2 regions of the Rubrobacter tropicus genome follow, and region 2 is predicted to be linked to the other one. Evidence: riboswitches for the same ligand, from Rfam matches in the RefSeq annotation. Region 2 holds a riboswitch; the other holds the start of a gene.

Region 1 (11,352 bases), 930 kb from region 2:
CTCGAAGCGTTGCGAGTTGCTACAGCGCTTCGACGGTTACGCTTACGAGTTGGGTCAGGTATCCGCGCCGCAGACCTCGCGATAAATCCTCAGCTTATAGCCGGAGCCACGGCGGCAGGACAAGTCGTCTAACAAGCAAGAGTAGGCCGGCAGCACTTTACGGTGATGTGAGCGTGGACATCGGGTGGCCGCGATGTCCCAAGTAAGCGGAGAGCTCCGCCGCGGCGGCGAGCATCGAAAGGCCGCGCGTCGTGAGCTTGGCACGCCACCCGTCGAGGGTCGCTTCCAGCGGCCCCACCCCTCCGGCGTGCCTCACCTGCTCTGTCAGGGGTGCGATCTGGCGCAGCAGGTATCCCCCGCGCCTCAGCTGGTGTGCCAGGCGCGCGTCCCGGACGTCCGCGGGGGAGTAGACGCGGTAGCCGGTCTCCGGGTCCCTTCGCGGCCCGATCAGGCCCGCCTTCTCCCATTTGCGCAGGGTCGCCGGCCCGACCCCCAGTTCCCTGGCAAGCCGCCCGATGAAGACGACCCCACGCCGCGACGGGCTCCCGGCTTCCGACGACGCCAGGTCCCGCAACGCCTTCTCGACCGCGGCTAAGGTCTCCCTGTCCCGGAGGAGTTGCGCGTGGCTCTCGTCAAGCAGGGCGAGGGCGCCGTCGACGTCGCCGGCGTTCACCGCGCGCATGACGTCTGATGCGGTCCGGTGGCCGTGCGCCGGGACGAGCGCCACGAACGCGCGCAGGGCCCGAGAGTGCAGCGGGGTGTATACCCGGTAGCCGTGCCGGGTGCGCCCCGCCGTCGGCAGAATGCCTTCCCCCTCGTAGTTCCGGACGGCCTGCGCGGACAGCCCGTGCTCGCGGGCGAGATCCACCGGCCGCAGCCGCCTTTTGCTCACCTTATACTCCCCTTTGAAACTTTTTGGCGTATTCGGCCAGTATACCCATCAAAGTTGTCACGGAAGGTTCAAAGATACAATTAAGGAGTGTTGTGGTCAAGGACAAGGAAGTTCGCCCATGCCCGCTCGACCCTCGACCGGCGACCGACTGGAGGAGGAACGCACGCCCGAAACCCCGCCAAAAATCATGCAACGTCCGCGCGGAGCGAGGGACGGCGGTACCGCTTTCCACGGTGACGTAGGCCCATGATTTTCGGTGAGCGGGACCCTCGGCTCGTGACCGTGCGTCGGGGCGGCACCCTACAGGACGCCGATCATCACCGCCTCGCGGTGTGGGCGGCCGATTGTGCCGAGCACGTGCTGCCCTTCTTCGAGCACGCGCGACCCAGTGACGACCGGCCGCGCCACGCGATCGAACTGGCGCGTGCTTGGGCGCGGGGCGAGATCACGATGACGCAAGCCCGCAAGGCCGCCTTCGCAAACGCGGCGGCCCGAGAGGCGTCGGGTGCCGCGAAGCAAGCGGCTCTCGCCGCCGGTCAAGCCGTGGCGGTGTCCCACGTGCCGGCCCACGAACTGGGCGCGGCGGCCTACGCGATCAGGGCCGCGCGCGCGGCGGCCTCCGAAGGGGAGCAAGGGCGGGCCGGTCGCCTGGAGTGCCGGTGGCAGCGGGCACGGCTTCCCGGCGAGATCCGAGAACTCGTGCTGGACGACCAGAGGCTACGCAACGAGGTGTGCTGGTCCGTGTTCGATTGCTGACCGGCTCGCTCGGAACATCGGAGTCGCTCAACAGGCGTAAGCATGCAGCCACCCAACGGCGGAGCTCGAGCCTCCCGTAGTCTGCGTGATCGGCGAGGTCCCATGATTCCCCTATCGAGTAGCCGAGTGGCGGTGTCCGGTGTGGTGGACGAGGAGGTAACCGTGGCGAACGAAACCGGCGCGATCGTTCTGAGCATGCAGGACCTTCGTGAGGTCAGCGGCTACGCCGCCGAGAGCGCGCAGGAAGTGCTGGAGATCTTCGAGAGGGCGCACCCGGCCGACCCCCGCCCCCGCGACGCGATCGACGCCGCGTGGACGTTCGCTCAAGGTGGTAAGCGCGGGAAGGCGCTGCGCGACACCGCGTGGGCGGCGCTCAAGGCGGCCCGAGACGCGGATACCGCGGCCGCGGGCGATGCGGCGCGAGCAGCGATGTGCGCGGCGTCCGCCGCGTACCTGCACCCGCTGGCCGACGCCCACCAAGTGAAGCACATCCTGGGGGCGGCGGCTCACGCGGCGAGGGCGGCCGAACTCGTCGCCGGCGACGATCGGGACGTCGGCGCCAAGCGCATCGAGAGAGCCCGTCGGCGCGCGACGCCGGCCGTCATTGACGTGCTCGGCCGCTATCCTGCGGCACCGCCCGGTGGAAGGCGCGTCGGGAAGCTGCTTCGCGATCTGGATGGAGCCCTCCGCGTCACGGGCTCGGAACCGACGCCGCGCAGGGACACGTAAACCGACCAGGGCTGCTTCGCCCTGGAACCCGGCCGGCTCGACGGGACCGACGGGGTCGTCTCCGTCAAGGACATCCCTCCGCCGCCGAGCGGCGGACCGTCGCCAACGTAGCGGCCGGCATCCCTAGAGCGCGCCAAGGCAAGCAAACAGCGCCTCCTGCAGGGTCGCGGGCCGCCTCGGCGGGCCGCATACTCGCGCAGCTTGAGCGCCTTGAGCCAGCCGGCCTCGTCGAGCCCGAAGAGCCTGGGCTAGCGTGTAGGGTGTCCGGAAGAGCCTCGGGCGGCGGACGGAGGCCAGACGATCGGTGCCGGCCGCGCGCTCCACGTCGTAGCGGGATAGCGCCCGACCCTCGTACTCTAGAATCAGGCTGTCGGCATGCAGCCACAGGGCGGCGTGGTATCCGGCCAGCGCCAGGACGGCAGCCTCCTGCGTCCGGCCGTTCCCTCTAACGATGGCTTTCACAACGAGACCATCCCTTCGGCCCCTCTTGCGGACGAAGGGGCCGAAGGGCGGCCCAGCGACGAGAAGGGGGTTAGCCGCATGGCTAGCTTAAACAGGGTGATCCTGGCGGGAAACATCACCAGGGATCCGGAGATCCGGTTCACCGGGCAGGGGGTGCCAGTATGCGGCTTCGGCCTGGCGGTCAACCGCGTGAGGTCCAAGGACAAGGACGCCGTCGACTTCTTCGACGTCAGCGTCTGGCGGGAGCAGGGAGAGGCCGTCGCCAACCACAAGAAGAAGGGCGACCCCATCCTCGTCGAGGGGCGCCTCCAGTACCGCACCTGGGAGGCCCAGGACGGCTCCAAGAGGAGCAAGGTAGACGTCGTCGCCGAGAGCGTCCAGTTCCTCGGGGGCGGAGCCAGCAACGGCTCCTCCGAATAACCCACTCGGGGCGGCGCCAAAACACCGCCCTTTCTCCTGCGGTGAGGGGTAGAGGGCGGGGTGCCGGCACGGATCGGATTACAAAGGAGGAAGCTTTGGGCGGAACCACGGGCGTCGTTTTGGCGGTGGCAGTTCTGTTCTCGATCGTCGGCGCGCTGGCGTACCCGACCTTCGTGATTCGTCGCGGGAAGCACCTCCGCGGGTGGGTCTCCGGGCTCTCAGGCCGGGCACGGGAGAGGGCCAGGCTAAGGATCGCCGCGGCCCTGCTCGACCTCGGCAATCACCTGATGCTCTGCGACGAAGAGCGCAAGGCCCGGCGGCTGGAGAAGAGGCTCTCCGGGCACCGGACCCGACGGCTCGGCCTGGAAGCGGCGGCGCTGCGGTTGGGGGCGACGCGGGCCGACGAGGTCACGCTCGAGCTCCCCGTCGGGTCGCGCGAGCAAGAGGGCAACCCGTCGAGGACTCTCGCCATCTCCTGCGTGGTCCACCATCCCCCGAGGGGGGAGTATCCGGTGGCGCAGGATGGGGATTGCACGACGTCTTGGCGCGTCGTCAACCGGCCGTCCCCGGGGTACCGCGGGCCCTCTTCCATGTGCGAGGTGCCGTCGCTGGAGCGGGCCCTCGTTGCCTACCACGCCCGACCCCTCCGTCCTTTGAGTAAGGGCAGACGGTTCTTAGACGAGGACGTCCACTACGCAGGGGGAATAGCAGGAAGCCCGAACGGCTGCTTCGGCTTGCCGGAGGCCGGGGCGCGCCTCGAACGCGTCGAGCCATGAAGCGTTCGCCGAGAGCCCGCTCGGCCCACCTCGGCGCCGACCGGGCCGGCACGGAGTTCTGGCTCTCGGGACCCCACGTCTTCTCCCTCTCGAGCGAGGGCGCCCGGCTCCGCCACGTCTGCGCCCTCGCCCGTTTCAACCGCCGCGGCCGGTCGCGTGGCCGTTACGCCCATTCCGTAGCGGAAGATCTCTCGGCTATCCGTTCTCGCCCCTAAGGGTTCTCCTCCCTGCGGGATCCGGTCGCGCCACGCCTGATGCGCGCGACCGGATCCCGCGCGTCCCCGTCATTTCCCCGGCGGGGTCGTCCCCGCGATAAGGAGGCCAACCGCAGCAACCCATCCTCTCTCTAGAGATCCAGCGTCCCCCAATTTCGAAAGGAGACCTCCGTGAACGCCACGCACCTCTGGTCGCGCTACCTCGCCGCCCGCGAAGACCCCGACGCGGGTCTCACCGACGCCCGGCTCAGGCGCCTCCGGATTCTCCGGGATCGCCTCGTCGCCCACTACGCCCCGCTCGCCGCCACGGCGGCACGTCGCGCGGCGCCGAAACCGCCCCCTCCCCTCGACGCCGACGATGTCGTCTCCTGGGGCATGGGCGGCCTGCTCGACGCCGTCGAGACCTTCGAGCCGGACAGGGGCGCCCGCTTCGAGACCCACGCGTTCAACAAGGTACGCTGGCGCGTCCTCGACGAGGTCAGGAAGGCCGACCCCCTGCCCCGCTCGGCCCGATCCCGAGCACGCGCCGCGGAGGCCGCCCGGGCAAGTCTCCGGCAAACCCTCGGCCGCGCGCCGACCGAGGAAGAGGTCGCCGCGGCTTTAGGCACCCAACCCCGCCTGCTCCGGAATCTCGCCCGCCGGGAGCTCGCGTCCGTCCGCCCCGCGTCGCTGGACGCCCCCGTGTTCCCGTCGGCCGACACGGCCACCGGAGCCGGGTTGCACGCGCTCCTCGCCGATCCCACCGACGACCCGCAGGAGGCCCTCGACCGCTCGGAGGAGCGCGAGCGCGTCGCCGGCGCCCTCGACGCCCTCGACGAGAGGTCGCGCCTCGTCGTGACCGCCTACTTCTACCGGGGGATGAAGCTAAGGGAGATCGGCGCCGAGCTCGGCCTCACCGAGGGCAGGATCTCCCAGATCCTGCGCGCGGCCCTGGACGCCCTGCGGGAAGACCTCGCTTCCGGGCTCCCCCGCCCACAAGCTAGGTGCCGGGCGGCGCAGCCGGCAGCCCCCGTACGGCCCGACGCCGCGTAGCGGGAGCCTATCAACCGGAGGTCGGGCATTCCCTGCGCCCCTCCCGACGTCCGAAGCCGACGACGATCCCGATAGGAGATGTCCCGCGCCATGAACACCAATGTCGCCGCCCTGTGGCACGCCCTCTACGGCCCCAGCGTGGCCTGCTTGGGGTCCACTCTGCCTCCGGTTAGCCCCGGGCTCCAAGCGCCTCTACCGCCACCGCTCCCGCTTCTTCGACTACCCGCACCAGGCCTGTGCGGCGGCCGACTGGTGCCTTGGCAACTCCGAGGTGGGCCTTGAGACCTACTTTTGCGCCCATCTCCTGCTCGCCAAAAGGCGTGTAAAGGCGAACGCCGCCCCGGTCCTGGCTCTCTGGGCCGACGCCGACGGCGTGGCTCCCGGCTTCGATGCGCCAGAACCGACCGCGATCGTCGAGTCCTCGCCGGGCCGCGCGCACCTCTTCTGGCGCCTCACAAGGTCGGTTTCACCGCTGCGGGCCGAGGAGCTCAACCGCAGGCTCCTCCTCGCGGTCGGCGCCGACCGGTCGGGGTGGGACCTCGGGCAGCTCCTCAGGCCCCCCGGCACCCGGAATCGCAAGTACGGACCCGCACCTTTCGTGAGGCTGCTGGAGCTCAACGACGACCGCTACCACCCACGCGAGCTGGAGTTGGCATTGCCGCCGGAGGAGCCGCCGCGACCGGTATCGCGGAGTGGTCGTCCTACCGGCCCCTACCCGACGCCCGACGTCTCCCGGCTCTCGGGCCGGATGCGACATCTGGTTTCACGCGGCAACCGCGGCTTAAGGAGACCCTACCCGAGCCGCTCGGAGGCCGACTTCGCCGTGTGCCTCGCCATGTCCACGGCCGGGTACACGGAGGCGGAGGTCTGGGCGGTGATGACCGACTCTACCCACGGCATCTCGGAGAAGTATCTGGAGAAGGGCCGCCACGGCGACGCGTATCTCTCGCTCACCGTCGGTAAGGCCCGCGCGTTGGCGCGAAGCGCGGGCTAGGCCGTCCCCGGGGCAGACCCACCCCGCTCCACACGCGTCCTGGACGCGGCGAAGTTTGTCCCCGCCATTCCTCCCCGCCTTCCGTATCGCGACTCTCCGGCTCCTCCAAAAAGCGAAGGAGCCGAAGAGCGGCCCGAGCGGAGGAGGAAGGAGACGGTTGGACGCGAAGGAGGTTCACCACAGGGTGCCGCAGCACCTGCTTCGGGCCTACGACAGGATGGCGGCGCACACCGAGTTCGACGGCGAGGGCATAGGGCTGGCTCTTGAGTTCGATGAGCTGGCGATGCGTTACGGCATCGAAGACACCGATTACCTGACCCGCGAGGAGTTGGTCGAGGGGATCGAGTCCTCCCGCGTGGAACTCCCGAGAGAAGAGCACCGGGAGACGCACGCGCCCGACTGGCGCGAGTGGGGCTCCTGGGGCGGTAGGACGACCCTCGCCCGCTACGGCCGGCGGTACTTCCGATTTCTGTCACATCGGAGGTGGGGACGGATCTCCGCCGAAGAGCTCGCGCTCGTCCGCGAGCGTCTGCGGCTGGCGCGGAAGGCCGCGGCGTGATGGGCCCGCCGACGGAGAGGCAGGCGGCGCTGGCGGCAAGGCAGCTCCACTACCACCGCGAGAGACTGCGTTGGATCCGGGACAGGATGCGGGATAACGAGGCCCTGCTGTTGCGGTACCTGACGGGCCTGGAGAAACGCGCGACGGTCTTGCCCGGCGGCTACCGGATTTCGGGCGAGCGCGCTGCACCTGATCGGAATGTCGCGGTCGAGAAGTTGGCCCTCGCGAACCCCTACGAACAACTGGTGCTGCGCATGGGAGAACGCGAGATCGCCTGAGGAGCGACTTCCCGGGGACTCCGCCTACCGCTGAGAGTCCCCGGGAAGCCTCGGAAGGAGGTACCGAGCGCGGCCATGAGCAGGAAGGCAGCATCGGATCGCGAGTACGTGGAGAGGGAGTGTCTCCGCTGCCTCGGCGGCGTGGTCCACGTCGGTTCGCCGACGGAGGTGAGGACCGCCCCTTGCCCCGACTGCGAGGGGACCGGAAGGGCCCTCTCCTACCTGTACCCGCGGCTGAAGGGCCACCGCGGACCGTGGCCGCCGGATGAGACCGCCGCGGAAGGGCGGCGCACCGACGACGCGCGGTGACGCGGCACGACGAGCGAAACCACCGAGACGAAAGGACCATCGTGGCGAACGACGAACGGAAGGCTATGGAGCGCGGCGAGAAGCGCGACCGCAGGGTGCGCGAGGCGACGGAGTTACTCGAAGCCGGCGTCGAGAGGATACTGGACGGGGACGAGTTCAAGCGCTACCTCGCCTTCGCCGCGAGGTTCCATCGGTACTCGGCGAACAACTCCCTGCTGGTCCTGGTCCAGAGGCCGAACGCCACCCGGGTAGCAGGGTACAGGAGGTGGCAAGAACTCGGTCGGCAGGTGAGGCGCGGCGAGGAGGGACTCAAGATACTGGCGCCCATCTTCCGCACCGTCGAGGACGAGGAGAGCGGGGAGGAGGCGCGCGTGCTCTGTTCCTTCAAGGTCGTCAAGATCTTCGACGTCTCCCAGACCGACCCGGTCCCCGGAGCCGAGCCGATGCCGGAGAAGCCGAGGCCGAGGGCACTCCGTGGTGACTCCGACGTAGCACGTGCGCTCGGGCGATCATTGCTCGACTTCTGTAAGTCGCAGGGCGTGCCCGTCTCGGAGGACGACGCGGAGCTCGACGCTCTCTCCCCTGGCGCCAACGGCCTCTACCACCTGCGGGAGAAGCGGATCCTCCTGAGGAGCACGCTCCCGACCGATGGGAGGGCGAAGACGCTCGCCCACGAGCTAGCCCACCACCTGCTGCACTGCGACGCGGCGGCTTCAGAGGAAGATCGTCCTATGCTTGAGGCTGAGGCCGAAGGAGTCGCGTACGCGATGCTCTCGTACTTCGGCATCGACGCCTCGGGGTATTCCTTCGCCTACGTGGCGCGTTGGGCCGAGAGCAAGGAGGTGGTCAGGGTGGCCCTCTCCAACATCCAGAAGACCGTCAGGACGATCATAGAGGCCGTCGAGGACGGTGACCCACGGGTTGAGGGAGCGCCCGAACTCGAGGCGGCCTAGTCCACTTCTATCGTGTGTTCCTTTACGCGCTTCGCCCTAGACCGGCCACTCCTCGAGGTCGTAGGCCATGCTCCAGAATATGTGCTCCATCCGGCAACTGGTCAGATAGTGCTCCTCCATATTGGCCCGCTCCGCCTTACCAGCATCGGATGCTAGGCGGTCTATGCGGCGAGCGAACTCGCGGCAGATGTCTCCCACGATCGGGTCGGCGTAGAACTCGATCCACTCCTTGAACGGGTGCGAGTCGTCGGGCTTGACCTCCTCCTTGAGCCTCAGCCCGATCTCCCAGTACGTCAACGGGCAAGGGTACAGGGCGCAGAGCAGCTCGCCCAAAGTGCCGCTGTGGGCCGAGTAGAGCGTGTGCCGGGTGTAGTTGCGGGCGGTAGGCAAGAGTTCGTTTGCCCCCTCCAACTCCTCCATCGGGTAGCCCGAGACCCGAGCCAGGTTTTGATGGGGATGGTTCTCGGAATCGAGGACAAACCCGATCTGCTCGTTGAAGAACGCGATGTCCTCCCGCCGCGTGGACTTGGAGACGGCGAGGCCGTAGACCTGGCAGAAGACGGTGAGGTACTGGAAGTCCTGCCTCACGTAGTGGGCGAGCTGCTCTCCGCTCAAGTTACCTTCGGCGATGCCCCTGACGAACGGGTGACGGAAGATGGCCTCGAAGACGGGGTCGGCCTTGCTACGCAACTCCTCGGTGAAGCTCGTGGACCTCTCGGTCGCAGACATGATGTGTTGCCTCCTCTCGGCCCGAGACGCCGGAGGAGGGGCGGCAAAGAGAAAGCGCCCGGCCGTAAAGGTACCGGAACGCCGTCCTCGAAAGATTCGGTTTCACCCGCTCGTCCCTCCGCCGGCATTACCCGGATCAGGTTCCTCGGGTCGGCGCGGCCTCGGCACCCTCTCAGCCCCCTGCCGGGAGCTCCCCGTTTCGCTACACGAAAGGCACCCTACACTAGCATCCCACTCGCCGCAAGCTTCCGTCCCCCTCGGCCTCCTGCCAGAATGGGGGCCAACCGAATAGTTCCATTACGAAGAGGCCAGGACAAGGTGGATAGAGTTCTGCCCCGACGCGTCGGGGGCCCGCGACCGAGCGCCACGGCCAGAAGGGCGTGGAACGCCGGGCGCGCGAATGCCGAGCGACGATGCGCCGCTCGCCCTTCGTCGGACCCACGAGGGGTCCAGCCGCTTGAGGGGGGTGGACACGTGCGTTGCTGATGGGACCTGTCTCCTGCTTTCCCTTTCCCGCCCATCACCCTGGGTGGGTGCCGGGTGCCCCGCGCAGCAGGAACCGTACGAAGCGTTCGCGGCCGAGGCTCGCGAGGCGGTTCACCGGCTCGGCGCCGATCCCCGGCAGCGGGTCCAGGGCCACGCGCTCGACGCCGCGGCAGGGCCCGAGCAGGATCGAGGCGAGTTCCCCTACCTCAGTCTCCCGCACCTGCCAGTCGCCGCCGATGGTGCTACCGAAGGCGCCGAGCCCCAAGAACAACTCGGCTTCCTCGGCGAAGCTGAAGACGGGCAGGGACCTCTCGCCGCCGGAAAGCTCGGCGGCCAGCACCTCCAACCGCCCGCGTTCGTGCTTCGCCAGAAGCCAGAATCTCCGCCGACGCGCAGGCCGCTCCCGCGGCGCTCCGAGGGTTTGCGACGTCCCTTCCAACCCATCCTTCCTCTCCCGTTGCACTCGGACGATGACCGGAGAAAAACCCATCGTAATGCCGGTCCCGAGCGCGGCGCAACCCCCCGAAACGCGCGACCGGATCGGTAGGCCGTTCCGGCGACATACGCGCGGCCCCCGGTCTGCGCCGACGCGGCCCGAAAAAGTCCGATGCTCGCCCGGCGGCGACCCGCACCTTGCCGCTTCTGTGGGCCTCCATCAGCCCTTCGGACATCCTGGCGTGTACCGAGGTACAGATAGTAACTGGCACATCCGCTAAATTCGTTGCACAATGGCGCTCCTTAGCCTCGGGAGGTGCTGATACGACCGTTCAAGCGAGTGAAGATGCTCAACGCCGACGAGTACCGGATCCTAAAGAGGGCGGTCGCCAGCCGCAAGATCGCGGCCGGCAAGGCGCGGCTGGCGAAGATCGTCCTGCTCTCCAACCAGGGCTACACTGCCACAGAGATCGCCGCCAGGCTCGGGTGCAACGAGAGGACCGCCCTGAAGTGGATAGGCCGCTTCAACCGCTACGGCGTGGCTGGCCTGGAAGAGGGGCCGCGCGAGGGCAGGCCCCGCGTCTACGGCCCTGAGGACGTCGGTGCCGTGATCCAGGCCGCGCTGACCCCTCCACAGGATTTCGGCTTGCCCTTCGCCTCTTGGACCCTGGACCGACTGGTGGTCTACCTCTCCGAGCAGAAGGGGATCGGCATGGGGCGAACGAGGGTGGCGGAGGTGCTCTCGCACGAGGGCTTGAGGTGGAGGAAGCAGGAGGGGTGGTTCAGGGAGAGGGTCGACCCGGAGTTCGCGGAAAAAAGAGGGCCATCGAACGGCTCTACACATCCTCTCCTGCCAACAGCGTAGTCATCTGCATAGACGAGATGGGGCCCTTGAGCGTCCGGTCGTACCCCGGCAAGGAACTGGTTCGCGGTCGGCAAGAAGGCCTCGCCGGTAGGGCCAGGTGGGAGTTGCAGCGAGACCGGGACCGCAAGCTCGGGGGGTACGTCTTCGGAGCGTTCGTGCCGGCCACCGGAGAGGCTTTGACCGCCACCTACACGAGTCGCTCGATCGTGACGTTCCTGGACTTCCTGGGGAAGGTCGAGGAGTGGGTGCCAAAGGACGTCGGGAGGATCTACGCTATCATGGACAACCTCAGGGCCCACAAGGCATACGACGTCCTGCTATTCGATGTGGCCCGCCCGAGGTGGGAGTTCGTCTTCCAGCCCAAGTACGCTGCCTACCTGAACCTCATAGAGCCTTGGTGGAAGACGCTCAAGTCTTTAGCCATCAAGGGGCGCTTTTTCGAGACTTGGGAGCAGATAGAAG
Region 2 (11,352 bases):
CTACCTCCGCTTCGACAAGAAACGGGGCGACTGGGACTTCACGCGGGACGAGCTCGACGTCGGTTTCGGCACGCTTGGAGAGGGGGCCGAGACCGCCGACGCGGCACCCGGCCTCACCTTCCCCGACGGCGGCATCCAGACCCTCCTCAGGATGAAGGGAGAAGACGACTCCCGGATGCTCGTCAACAGCGGCTACGACCAGTTCACCTACCAGTGGGCCTACAACTCGGACGACTACCTGCCCCTTCCCGACGCGAGCCGGGACCCAGCCGCGGGCGACTTCCTGCCCTGGAAGCTGGCCCTCAGCCGCCCCATCTTCCTGCCCCAGACGAAGGAGAAGATCCCCTTCGACGACGTGGAGGTCGGCAGGATGACCGAGGGCATCACGGACCCGTCGAGCCCCGAGTTCGACAACCTGGCCGACTGGCAGGCGAAGGGCGACGTGCTAGAGGTGCGCATCCCCTGGATGCTCATGGGCTTCACCGACCCGAGCAGCCTCCGCGTCCTCGACTACCCCTTCAAGGCCGGCGGCCTGCGGGCCACGGAAGTACCGGGCCTGCGCATCTACCCTTCGCTTCGTCCCGCCGGAGAGACGGGCGAGGAGGAGGTCCAGCGCCTCGACTACTTCTGGGACGATTGGGAGGACCCCGCCTTCCACGAACGCAAGAAGAAGAGCTTCCCGATCCTGCGCGAAGCCTACGCGGGTCGCGAGCCCGTCAAGGAAACGGGGGGTTCGGAAGTGGCCGCGAAGAGGTAGCTGAAAGCGGTCTGCTTTCAGCGGTCGGCTTTCAGCAAGGGCGAGGAGCCGATGGCCGGTAGCTGACGGAGCGGGTCGCGAAGGTGACGCGTCCGCAGCCCGCTCTACAGGCTACTTCTGGACCCAGTTGCCCTTGTCGTTCTTCTCGTACTTCTGCTCGACGGCGCCCCAGGCCACGCGGTGGGCGCGGCCCTCCTCACCGTACTGCTCTTCGGCCGAGTTGAACGCCTCCTTGTAGATCTCCTGCGCGTGCTTGGGCAGGTTGTTCTTCACGCCGTCGGGCAGTTGCGTGATCATCTTGTACGGCACAAGCCCTCCTCTCTTCGACTTGCCTTCTCGATACCCATATGGGCGTCGAACAATCCTCTCTGCGACCCGGATGGGCGAGCCGGAAGCTCAGACGAAGTGGTCCCAGCCGGAAAGGTCGCCCACCACCTGCCCGCCGCGCCGGAACTCGGCACCGGAGCCCCTCATTTCCCCAACGACGGTCACCGGAACGGGGACGCTTCCGGCGAGGATTTCGAGGACGCGTTCGGGCGCGGAGATGAGGAGCTCGTAGTCTTCCCCGCCGGTGGCGGCGAGCGTCAGGGGGTCACGCCCCAGGGCCGTCGCGAGCTTTCGGGTGTCGTCCGAGACGGGGAGGAGGTCGAGGTCGAGGCTGCAGCCCACCCCGCTCTTCTCGCAGACGTGGCGGACGTCGGAGGCGAGGCCGTCTGAGAGGTCGATCATGGCCCCCACCCCGAGCCGCGCCGCCGCCCGGCCGACCTCGACCCTCGGCTGGGGCCGCAGGTGCCTGCTTTTCAGACGCCCGAAACCGTCCACCCCGTCCTCGAACGCGAGGAGACCGGCCGCCGAGGCGCCGAGCTCCCCGGTGACGGCGAGCAGGTCGCCCGGCCTCGCCCCGGAGCGCAAGACTGGATCCGCTTCCAGCTCACCGAGGATGGCGACGTCCACGGTGAGGGCTTCGGCGCCCGTGGTGTCGCCCCCTATCGGGTAGACGCCGAACTCCCCGCACGCCTCCGCCACCCCCTCGAAGACGCCGAGGGCCGTCTCGGGGTCGGGAACGGCGCCGGAGACCAGGACGAAACGCGGGGTCCCGCCCATCGCCGCCACGTCCGAGACGTTGACGGCCACCGCCTTGTATCCGACGTCGACCGGGGTCGCCCATCCCTCGAAGTGGCGGCCCGAGACGAGCATGTCGGAGGCGGCGGCCCATTTCCTGCCCCCGATCTCGAGCACCGCGCAATCGTCCCCGATGGGCACCAAAACTTCGGGGGGCGCGGGCGGGAGGAGGCCAGAGAGCTTGCGTATAACGTCGAACTCGTTCAACCCCGCCCCCAGAGCCGGCGCGGGTCGAGGCGCCCCCGGTACCGGCGGAACACCTCCCGCCCGAGAACGAAGGCTGAAACCCAGAACGCCACCTCCCCTGCCACGAGAAGGGCCGTGCCCATCCAGAGCTTCTGACCGCCCGAGAGCGGAAGGAGCAACACGGCGGGGGCCGAGATCCACATCAGGACGGCGAACGCCAGCAACCCTATCCCGACTACCCGTGCCGGCCCGGACTTCTCGTCTCCGTGGGGCTTCGCTCCCCCTTCCTTCGGGTCCCACGGCCCGGTCATCTGTGCAACTCCCGGATCTCCGCCCACAGACGGTCCGAGTCCTCCTCCGTGTACCAGGTGCGCAGGCCCCGCCACTCCTCCTCGGTGGCCCAGAGATGGGCGTCGTGGGCGGCGCCTTCGAGCTCTACCTCGCCGCCGGGATGACGGGCGAGGAAACCGACCCCGGCGTACAGCTCGGTATCGTCCGGTGCCTTCCAGGGCTCGACCCGCGTCCACCACGGCCGCAGAGGGCCTTCGACCTTGAGGCCCGTCTCTTCCCCGGCCTCGCGGCGGGCGCAGGCCTCGAAGTCCTCGCCGGGCTCGAGCACCCCGCCGGGGTTCTCCCACAGCCCGACGGGCGGCTTCCGGCGGCGCATGAGCAGGGCCCGCGGCCGGGGCTCTTCGAGGTCCGTGATCACCACCCCCGCGCCAAGGACGGCGTTTACGACGCCGCTGTCGCCCCCGCCCACGGGCACCGCCGGTTTGGGCAGGGGCGCCTCGCGAAGCGCCTCCAGGGGTCCGGCCACGCGGCGGACGTTTTCGGGGCTCCACCAGCTCGGCAGACCGAGCCACTCGTCGAGGGTGACCCACCTGTGATCCAGGTGCTCGTGGGAGAGCCTCACCTCATCCCCCTCGGCCCGTCCGATAAACGTCACGGCGGCCAGGGCGCCGCCGCTCGGGGCCTCGCCGACCCAGGTCGCCAGGATGCGCTGCGGGGCGACGAGCATCCCGGTCTCCTCGTACAGCTCCCGCACCGCGCCCGTCTCGAAGGTCTCGCCGGTGCTCAACCGCCCCGCCGGCGGCTCCCAGGTCCCCGCCGGACGCTGCAGCAACAGCATGCGTCCATCGGCCCTGACGGGCAGGATGCCGGAGACGAGGTCGGCCCTCACGAGGTGAGATTTTTCGGGACGACAGCCATCCGGGGAGTATAGCCTTCCGTTGAGGCATCAGACTTTAACGGCCAAATCGTTGGCTCCCGCGTCAGCCGAACCTCGGTTGCGTCCCACGCCACGCTGCACGAGTAAGCGGCTGATGCCCGAAACCCGATGCCTGAACCTCTATTCCAGGATCACGCGCAGCGCCCGGGCCGCGCCCTCCGGGTCTTCGGCGTCGAGGACCGCGCGGACCACGGCGAAACCGGGGGCTCCCGCCTCGGCCACGTGGGGGGCCGTTTCGAGGGTTACGCCGCCGATGGCGAACCATGGGACCTGGAGGTTCTCGCGGGAGAGAGCCCGGATCGTCTCAAGTCCCGCCACCTCGCCCTCGGGCTTCGTCGGGGTGGCGTAGACCGCCCCGACGCCGAGGTAATCCGCGCCCCCACGGACGGCCTCAAGCGCTTCCGCGACGCCGCCTGCGGAGCGCCCTACCACGGCCCCTGTGCCGAGAACGCTCCTCGCGCGCGGCGTGGGATCGTCATCCTCCCCGAGGTGAACCCCGTCCGCCCCGACCCGCCTGGCGAGCTCCACGTCGTCGTTGACGGTGAACAGGGCGCCGGCGCGTTCGCACACGTCCTTGAGTTCCTCGGCGAGCGGGATCAGCCCCTCCACCGGAGCCCTCTTGTCCCGCAGTTGGACGATGTCCACCCCGCCCCGGACGGCGGCCTCCACGCGGGCGACGAGGTCGGGACGCGGGTCGGTGACGAGTAGAAGGCGGGCGCCGTCTATCTTCAAGTCTCCAACCTCCTCGGGGCCCAGGCGAGCACGTCCAGCTTGTCGGAGAAGTGCAGGAGCGGCGGCGTATCGGGCAATGCGACCCCGATCTGGCCTGTCATCCCGAGCGTCTCGACCTCGGCCTCGGCCGGTCTTAGGGGCCAGAGCCGGTGGTGGATGTCCCCCCTCCTGACGTTGCCCCGGCCATCGGCGGCGTAGAGACAGTAGCGTTCCGTCAGGAAATTCTCAAGCGTCCCGGGCCGGCTCTCGAACGGCTCGCCCGCCGGCCTGTAGCGGGCCACGAACTCCGCCGGCGGGGCGCCCCGGTGGGTACGGACGCTCCGGTAAGAGATCTCATCGTTCTCTTTCCGGGAGGACATCCTGGCGTCGAAGTACGGCAGATGGAAGGTGGCGCGCGCGAGGCGCACGGCCACGGGGTTGTGGGCGTCCAGCGAGAAGAACCAGATGCCCGGTTTGCCCCCGGCGCTGACGTACGTGCGGAGGTTCAGCTCGGGGAAGCCGGAGAGCCCCGGTACGGCTGGCAGAAAGCGCGGCCTGACGCCGCTCATGCGGAACGGGACGACGCCGAGCCAGGCGCGGCCGTCGAAGGTGTCGAGGTGCAGGGCGGGGGGTATGAGCGGTCGCAACTCTTGAGCGGGGACGGGCCAGTGCATGAAGAGGAGGTCGTGCCAGCTCATGCTCAGGACCCAGGGGCCGTCCGGCGTCGGGTAGGCGCGGTGGTCCGAGTGGTTCAGGATCTCGCGCGCCCCAGGCGTCCGGTTCATGCCCAGAACATACGCCTCTTCGCCGGTTCTTTCAGTGAACGGCGTCCCCGCCCGGTTCCGTGAGGCGCTCATCCCGCCTGCCCGGATCTCCTCAAAACCTTCAGAACCCCGTAGCCGATGGCGGCGCCGGGGATGCTGGAGAGGGCGAAGGAGACCATCAGAACCACGAGGCCGCCGGCCGCCCCCAGGAAAGGTGAGATCAAGACCGCCCCGACCGTCGCCCCGACGAACACGGTGCCGACGGGCTCGAACAGGGCCGCCTCGTCCCTGCGCGAGTACCGGTAGGCAAGGCCGACCGCGAGCGCCCCGAACGGGCTCCCCGGAAAGGCGAAGATGCTCCCCGTCCCCAGGGAGAACCTCAAGGTGGCCGTGACGAGCGCCGATCCCGCGGCCCACCACGGCCCGAGCAGGACCCCGGCTACGGCGTTTATGGCGTGCTGGAACGGGAAGACGCGGGAAGCCCCGACCGGCACGGCGAAGGAAGAGAGAAGGACGCCAAGCCCCGCGAAGAGCGCGGCGAGGACCAGCCTGCGGGTCGGGCTGCCCGTAACGCCCCCGGCGGCGCTACGCAAGCGGCACCTCCTCCACCACGAGACGCCCGTCGAGGCCGTCCGGATCCGCGGCGAGCGCGGACAACGCGTCGAGCAGGCGGGGCTCGAAGGTGCCCGGCCCCCCGGCCCCTCCCGCAGCGACCTCCCCGGCCAGGCCGAAGTAGGCCAGCGCCCCGGCCACCGTCCCCGCGTCGCCACCCCCGACCGCGGCCAGGCACCCGACGACGGCCGTGGAGGCGCAGCCGCTCCCGACGATGCGCCCCATCAGGGCGTGGCCGTTCTTGACGGCAAGGAGACGCTCCCCGTCGCACACGTAGTCGACCGGGCCGGTCGCGGCGACGGTCGTCCCGAGGCGCCCGGCGGCCTTCTGGACCGCTTCCCTCGCGTCGCCGCCGATGCTCTCCACGCCGCGGACCTCCGCGGCGAGGCCCGCGAGCGCCGAGACCTCGCCGGCGTTGCCGCAGACGGCCGTGAAGTCTATCTCGGAGAGGAGCCTCTCCGGCGTCTCGGTGCGAAAGCGGGTGGCCCCGGCGCCGACGGGGTCGAGGACGACGGGGATGCCGCGGCGGTTGGCCTCCTTGCCGGCCAGGATCATGGCCTCCACCCAGTCCCCGTCGAGCGTCCCCGTGTTGATGACGAGCGCGGAGGCTGTGGCCGCCATCTCCTCCACCTCCTCGACGGCGTTCGCCATCACGGGCAAGGCCCCCGTCGCGAGCGTCGCGTTGGCGACGAGGTTGACGGTTACGTAGTTCGTCAGGTGGTGGACGAGCGGCCGTCTCTCCCCGATCCTCCGCAGCGCCCCGGAGGCGTTCATCGCCCTCCCCTCTCCAGAACACCGCCGAGCGCGTGAACGGGCCCGGCCCCGGCCCCGATCTCCGCGAGCCCGTACCCGACGGCCTCGGACGCGACCTCCCTGGCCCGCCGGGCCGCCTCCAAGAGACCAAATCCCCGCGCCAGAAAACTCGCCAGCGCCGAAGAGTGCGTGCACCCCGCCCCGTGGGTGTTCTGCGAAGAATGCACGGGCCCCTCTATCCTCTCGAACCTCAAACCATCGTAGAGAAGGTCTGCGCCCGCGGACGTGTGCCCGCCCGTTACGACCACGGCCTCCGGTCCCAACTCGAGGAGCGCCGCCGCGCAATCCTCGATCCCACCCTCGTCCACGGGCTCGCCAAGCAACGCAAACGCCTCGTTTACGTTGGGCGTCAAGACCCTGGCGAGCGGAAAAAGTTCCTCCTTGTAAGTCTCTACCGCCGCTGGCTCTAGCAACTCCGCCCCGCTCTCGGCGACCATAACGGGGTCGACCACGAGGTTCGGCAACCCCAAACGCCGCACCGCCCCGGCCACGGCCGAGATGATGCCGGCGTTGAACAACATGCCGGTCTTCACCGCGTCCACCCCGATATCCTCCGCGACGGCCTCTATCTGGCCCACGGCGACCCCAGGCGGAAACGGATATATGTCCGTTACCCCGACGGTATTCTGCGCCGTCGTGGCGACGACGGCCGTCGTCCCGTAGACGCCGCACCGCAAAAACGCCTTCAAGTCCGCCTGAATCCCGGCCCCGGCCCCCGAATCACTAGTCGCCACGCTCAAAACCCGTTTCAAAGTCCCTCCCAACAAGGGCTGATAGCTGACCGCTGAAAGCCGATAGCCCTAAGCCATAACCAACCCGCCGTCGCAGGTTACGTACTGTCCCGTGACGAAGTCCGACCACGGCGAGGCGAACATGAGGACCGCGCGCGCGAGGTCGTCGGGGGTGCCGAGGCGGCGCAGGGGCGTTGAGCCAGCGACGAGGCGGCGGACATCCTCGGTGGTCGGGGCGCTCGCGTCGGTCTCGTCTATGAGGCCGCCGGCGACCATGTTGACGGTTATGTTGTGGGGGCCGAGCTCGGCTGCGAGGTTGCGGGAGAAGCCGAGGAGGGCGCTCTTGGCCGTCGTGTAGTCGTGGTAGGGGACGACCGGGTTGTTTATGAGGTTGGAGAGGATGCTGACGATCCTGCCGCCCCCCTTCTCTACCATCCCGGGCACCACGGCCTGCGAGCAGTGCAGCGCACCCTTCAGCCCCCCGAGCTGCTGCAGGTAATCGTCCCATCTCACGCTCCCGAAGTCTTTGCGCCCGGCGGGGTCGAACCTGTAGTCGGGAAGCGCGTTGTTGACGAGCACGTCGATGGGCCCGAACTCGCCCGTCGCCCTCTCGACCATCTCCATCACGGCGGCCTCGTCCGTAACGTCCGCCCGGTGGGCGAAGGCCCTCCCGCCGAGCCCGCGAATGCCGCCCGCAACCCCTTCCGCGAGTTCCTCGTTCTTCAGGTAGTTGACGACGACCGCCGCGCCCTCGTCGGCCAGCACGCCGGCGATGGCGGCACCGACACCCCGGCTCGCGCCCGTGACGAGGGCGACCTTTCCTTCCAGAACACTCAAAGCACTTCCCCTCCCCCACCGGGCATCGGCCCGGTCTCGTGGATCACCAACAAGGCGCCGTTCTTCACGGAGACTTTGGCCTCTCCCCCGAGCAACTCGTTGTGGAACCCCAAAGTGTCGCCGGCCTCGATCCCGGCCCCCTCCAGCGGGTACTGGAAGCCTTCGAGGGTGACGCCGCCCGCCGCGCCGGAGACCGGAAAGACGGAGACGCTCTCGCCGGGTCCGCCCGCGACCGCTCGGGAGCCTTCCTCCACCACGAACATCTCCCCCCACCCCGCCACGACAGTCGCCCTGAGCCCCATCCGCTCCGCGGCGAGCAGCAGGTGCGGCAGCGCGAAGGTGGCGTCGAGCCTTCCGCCCGCGGCGCAGAGGAGGTCCAGGTCCGTTGCGCCCCTCTCGTGGGCGGCGAGGACGGCGAGGTGCCCGTCCATCTTGTCCTTCCTGGCCGGGTGGCGCTCCAGGGTGGCCCCCTGCGCCCCGACCCGCCGCGCCCCCTCGTCGCCCAGGGAGTCCATGTCGCCGACGACGAGTTCGGGGACGATGCCCGCCGCGAGCGCGTGCGAGGCGCCGCCGTCGGCCGCGACCACGAGGTCGGCCGCCGCGGCGACGCGGCGGAGCAGGTCGGGCGGGTCCGGGGAACCGTTCAGGAAGACGGCCGCGCGCAAGCTAGGAGACGGCGGAGCGCCGGTACCGAAGTTGACGCGGCGAGGGCTGGGCCCCTTCGAGCGCCCTGAGCAGGACCACCACCACGACCGCGGCTATGACGAGGCTCGGGACCAGATACGCCGCGTTGTACGCGGCGGAGTAGAGGTACGGATTCCATCCCTCTGGCGCGTAGGAGGCGAAGAAGACGACGCCGGAGAGGAAGTGGCAGGCGAAGCGGGCGAGGACCGCCGCCGTCGCCCCTACGATCGCACCCCGCACGGTCGGCCGGAAGAAGCCGGCCAGCCCGAGCGCGCCGAAGGCCAGCGGGTAGTCCAGCAGCACCTGGACGGGGTGAAAGACGAAGACGGGCGGGGTGATTATGTCCATTAGACCGTAGACCGCGCCGGCGGTTATGCCGACGACGGGGCCCTGCCTGAGGGCGAGGAGCATGAGGGGGAACATTTCGAGAGAGATCGACCCCCCCAAAGGCATCTCGAAGACCTTGACGAAGCTGAGGACGAACGCGAGCGCGACGGCGAGCGCCGCCTCGGTCAAGACCCTCGTGTCCCTGAAAGCGTTCAAAAGCGCACCCTCCTGTCGTTGTGCGGGGATGCGCCGACGAGACTCTCTTATCTCCCTGCGCCGGCATTACCCGGATCAGGTTCAGCGGGTCGGCTCCAAACCTCTCGGTCTTTTTGCCCTCTCAGCCTCGCGGCTCCCCGGTTGTTTGTCTCCCTAGTCTACCGGAGGGACGCCCCCCGCGCCACGCCCCGCCTCCCACAACAGCCCGAGAACGGTCGCAGCGTCCGTGATGCGCCCGTCCCGAACCATCGCCAACGCCTCCCCGAACGGCACCTCCACAACCCGGATAAACTCCGTGGGCTCTGGCCCCGGCCCCCGCCCATCCCTGACGGCCCGGCACCGAAAGACGTGCCCGACCTCCGTGCTCCGACCGGTGCTCGTGTGTACGCTCGTCAGCCGCTCCAACCCCTCGGCCCCGTACCCCGTCTCTTCCAGCAGCTCCCGCCCGGCAGCCTCAGCCGCGCTCTCCCCGGCGTCCACGCCCCCGCTCGGCAACTCCAGCGTGAAAGCGCCGAGCGGCTGCCGCCACTGCCGCACCAGGACCACCTCGTTCTCTTCGGTCAAAGCGACGACGGCCGCGAACCCGCCGCTCTCGAGCACCCCGTACTCGATCCTCTGCCCCCCGGGCAACTCCACCCCGTCCACCCGAAACGAGCACCACGGACTCCGGTACACGTACTCCCGCCCAAACGTCCGCCAGCTCCCGTCCTCCACGAAGGGGAGTATATCCCCGCAGGATGTATAATTTTGCTACATGAACGTAGCAACATCGAACAAAATCCTTGATTCGGCCTTTGGGGCGAGCGTCTTCGCGCCGGCGGCGCCGGAGGACTTCTACGAGGCCGTGCTCGACGTGCGCGGGTTTCCGGCGTGGGCGCCCGGCGTGCGGCGGGTCGAGGTGCTCTCGGGCGAGGGGGGGACCGGGATGCTCTCGGAGTGGGAGGTCTCGTTTCTCGGCCTGAGGAAGAAGGTCCTGAGCGTGCTGGAGGAGACGGAGGCCCCGTACCGGCTACGCTGGACGTACGAAGGACCGCTCGAAGGGTGGGGCGAGTGCTCGATAGCCGCCGTTGGTGGTGGCGCGGTGGCGGCCTTCGGGACCGTGCTGGTACCGACGGATCCGTTCCTGGCGGCCCTGGCACGGGGAGCGACCGCGAGAAGCGCGGCGGGAAGCCACCTCAGGCGCTCGCTCTCCCGGCTAGGCCGGCTGGTAGCGGGCGACGACGCGCGGGTCATCGTTGGGCCGGCGCCCGCGGGCAGGCGGGCCGATCGCCGCGGTCCGTCGGCCAAGAACGCCGTGGGGGTAGGACCCAGAATCTCTCGCTAGCATCGCGTCGGGTGGCCGAGCCACGTCTCGCGGCACCAAAAAGAGGGGCCCGAAGGCCCCTCCCCCGTCACCAGATTTGGTTCGCCGCTACTCGAAGTAGTTGGCCGCCTTGGCGATGTAGCTCTCCTGGTCGTCCGGGACCTCGTCCTCGGGGTAGATCGCCTCGACCGGACACTCCGGCTCGCAGGCGCCGCAGTCGATGCACTCCTCGGGGTTGATCATGAAATGGTCCCCGGCGTCGTAGATGCAGTCGACCGGGCAGACCTCGACGCAGGACTGGTCCTTCGTGCCGATGCACGGCTCCGTGATCACATAGGTCATCTTGCTCCTCCTCTCGTAATGCTCTTGTGGCGGCTTTATAACAGCCGGGAGATACCCCAACCACCCACCGTTGACGGCCATCATCTCCACCCATGACCGGGATCATCGCCGCGTGTGATCTGGATCAAAAACCCCGCAAAACCGCGCCTTTTTGGGAACGATTCTCGAATAGGAGGTTTCAGGCTACAGGGGTGCTCTTCGTCGCAGGGTTCCGATAACGCGGCCCTGAGACCTGAAGCCTCCGAAGGAGGCGACCTGAAGCCCGAAGCCTCCTCCTTCAGGTGCGGGAGCGGAGCTCTGCCGGCTTGAGGATGGTTACGGTCTTGCCTTCGAGGTCCAGGATGTCTTCCTGGGCGAGGCGGGAGAGGGCGCGGGAGAGCGCCTCGCGCGAGATGCCGGTCGCCTCTGCCATCTCCTGGCGAGAGAGCGAGGGCTCGAAGACGACGCCCCGCTTGGTGACGCGGCCCTCCTCCGTGGCTAGGTTCAGGAGCATCCGGGCTACTCTTTGCGGGGCGCTGCGAAAGACGAGGTCGCCGACGAGGTCTTCCAGCTCGCGCGCGCGGGCGGCGAGGACCCGGTTCAGGCGGACGGCGCCCTCGGGGAAGCGGCCCATCACCTCGAAGAGGTCGTCGCGGAAGACGGCGTAGAGAACGCAGTCGGTGAGGGCTGTGGCGCCCTGGCTCTGCGGGCGGCCTTCCAGGGCGGCGCCGAGGCCGAGG

Evidence for each region. Region 2 has a riboswitch for thiamine pyrophosphate ahead of thiT (energy-coupled thiamine transporter ThiT). Riboswitches for the same ligand answer to the same signal wherever they lie in the genome.
Region 1: it holds a riboswitch for thiamine pyrophosphate, as region 2 does, so the genes downstream of both, tenA (thiaminase II) here and thiT (energy-coupled thiamine transporter ThiT) in region 2, are expected to answer to the same signal.

What each region holds. Positions count from the first base shown of each region.
Region 1 covers NZ_CP045119.1:3,964,454-3,975,805, reverse strand. The annotation lists gene GBA63_RS23405 (HNH endonuclease) at 1-85, shown strand, start outside; gene GBA63_RS19890 (TioE family transcriptional regulator) at 158-892, opposite strand; gene GBA63_RS24210 (putative immunity protein) at 1,139-1,648, shown strand; gene GBA63_RS19880 (putative immunity protein) at 1,811-2,377, shown strand; gene GBA63_RS19875 (single-stranded DNA-binding protein) at 2,918-3,259, shown strand; gene GBA63_RS19870 (hypothetical protein) at 3,355-4,035, shown strand; gene GBA63_RS19865 (sigma-70 family RNA polymerase sigma factor) at 4,422-5,282, shown strand; gene GBA63_RS19860 (DNA-primase RepB domain-containing protein) at 5,554-6,276, shown strand; gene GBA63_RS19855 (hypothetical protein) at 6,434-6,835, shown strand; gene GBA63_RS19850 (hypothetical protein) at 6,832-7,113, shown strand; gene GBA63_RS19845 (hypothetical protein) at 7,189-7,422, shown strand; gene GBA63_RS19840 (ArdC-like ssDNA-binding domain-containing protein) at 7,464-8,375, shown strand; gene tenA (thiaminase II) at 8,412-9,104, opposite strand; TPP riboswitch at 9,200-9,311, opposite strand; gene GBA63_RS19830 (hypothetical protein) at 9,625-10,029, opposite strand; gene GBA63_RS19825 (helix-turn-helix domain-containing protein) at 10,372-10,890, shown strand; gene GBA63_RS19820 (transposase) at 10,851-11,352, shown strand, end outside.
Region 2 covers NZ_CP045119.1:519,193-530,544, reverse strand. The annotation lists gene GBA63_RS02480 (hypothetical protein) at 1-757, shown strand, start outside; gene GBA63_RS02475 (ChaB family protein) at 869-1,066, opposite strand; gene thiL (thiamine-phosphate kinase) at 1,154-2,086, opposite strand; gene GBA63_RS02465 (transporter suffix domain-containing protein) at 2,083-2,376, opposite strand; gene GBA63_RS02460 (NUDIX domain-containing protein) at 2,373-3,245, opposite strand; gene thiE (thiamine phosphate synthase) at 3,414-4,025, opposite strand; gene GBA63_RS02450 (YqjF family protein) at 4,022-4,789, opposite strand; gene thiW (energy coupling factor transporter S component ThiW) at 4,858-5,361, opposite strand; gene thiM (hydroxyethylthiazole kinase) at 5,354-6,154, opposite strand; gene thiD (bifunctional hydroxymethylpyrimidine kinase/phosphomethylpyrimidine kinase) at 6,151-6,927, opposite strand; gene GBA63_RS02430 (3-oxoacyl-ACP reductase) at 6,994-7,761, opposite strand; gene GBA63_RS02425 (thiamine diphosphokinase) at 7,758-8,426, opposite strand; gene thiT (energy-coupled thiamine transporter ThiT) at 8,428-8,988, opposite strand; TPP riboswitch at 9,024-9,138, opposite strand; gene GBA63_RS02415 (NUDIX hydrolase) at 9,142-9,702, opposite strand; gene GBA63_RS02410 (SRPBCC family protein) at 9,743-10,312, shown strand; gene GBA63_RS02405 (4Fe-4S dicluster domain-containing protein) at 10,400-10,633, opposite strand; gene GBA63_RS02400 (Crp/Fnr family transcriptional regulator) at 10,911-11,352, opposite strand, start outside.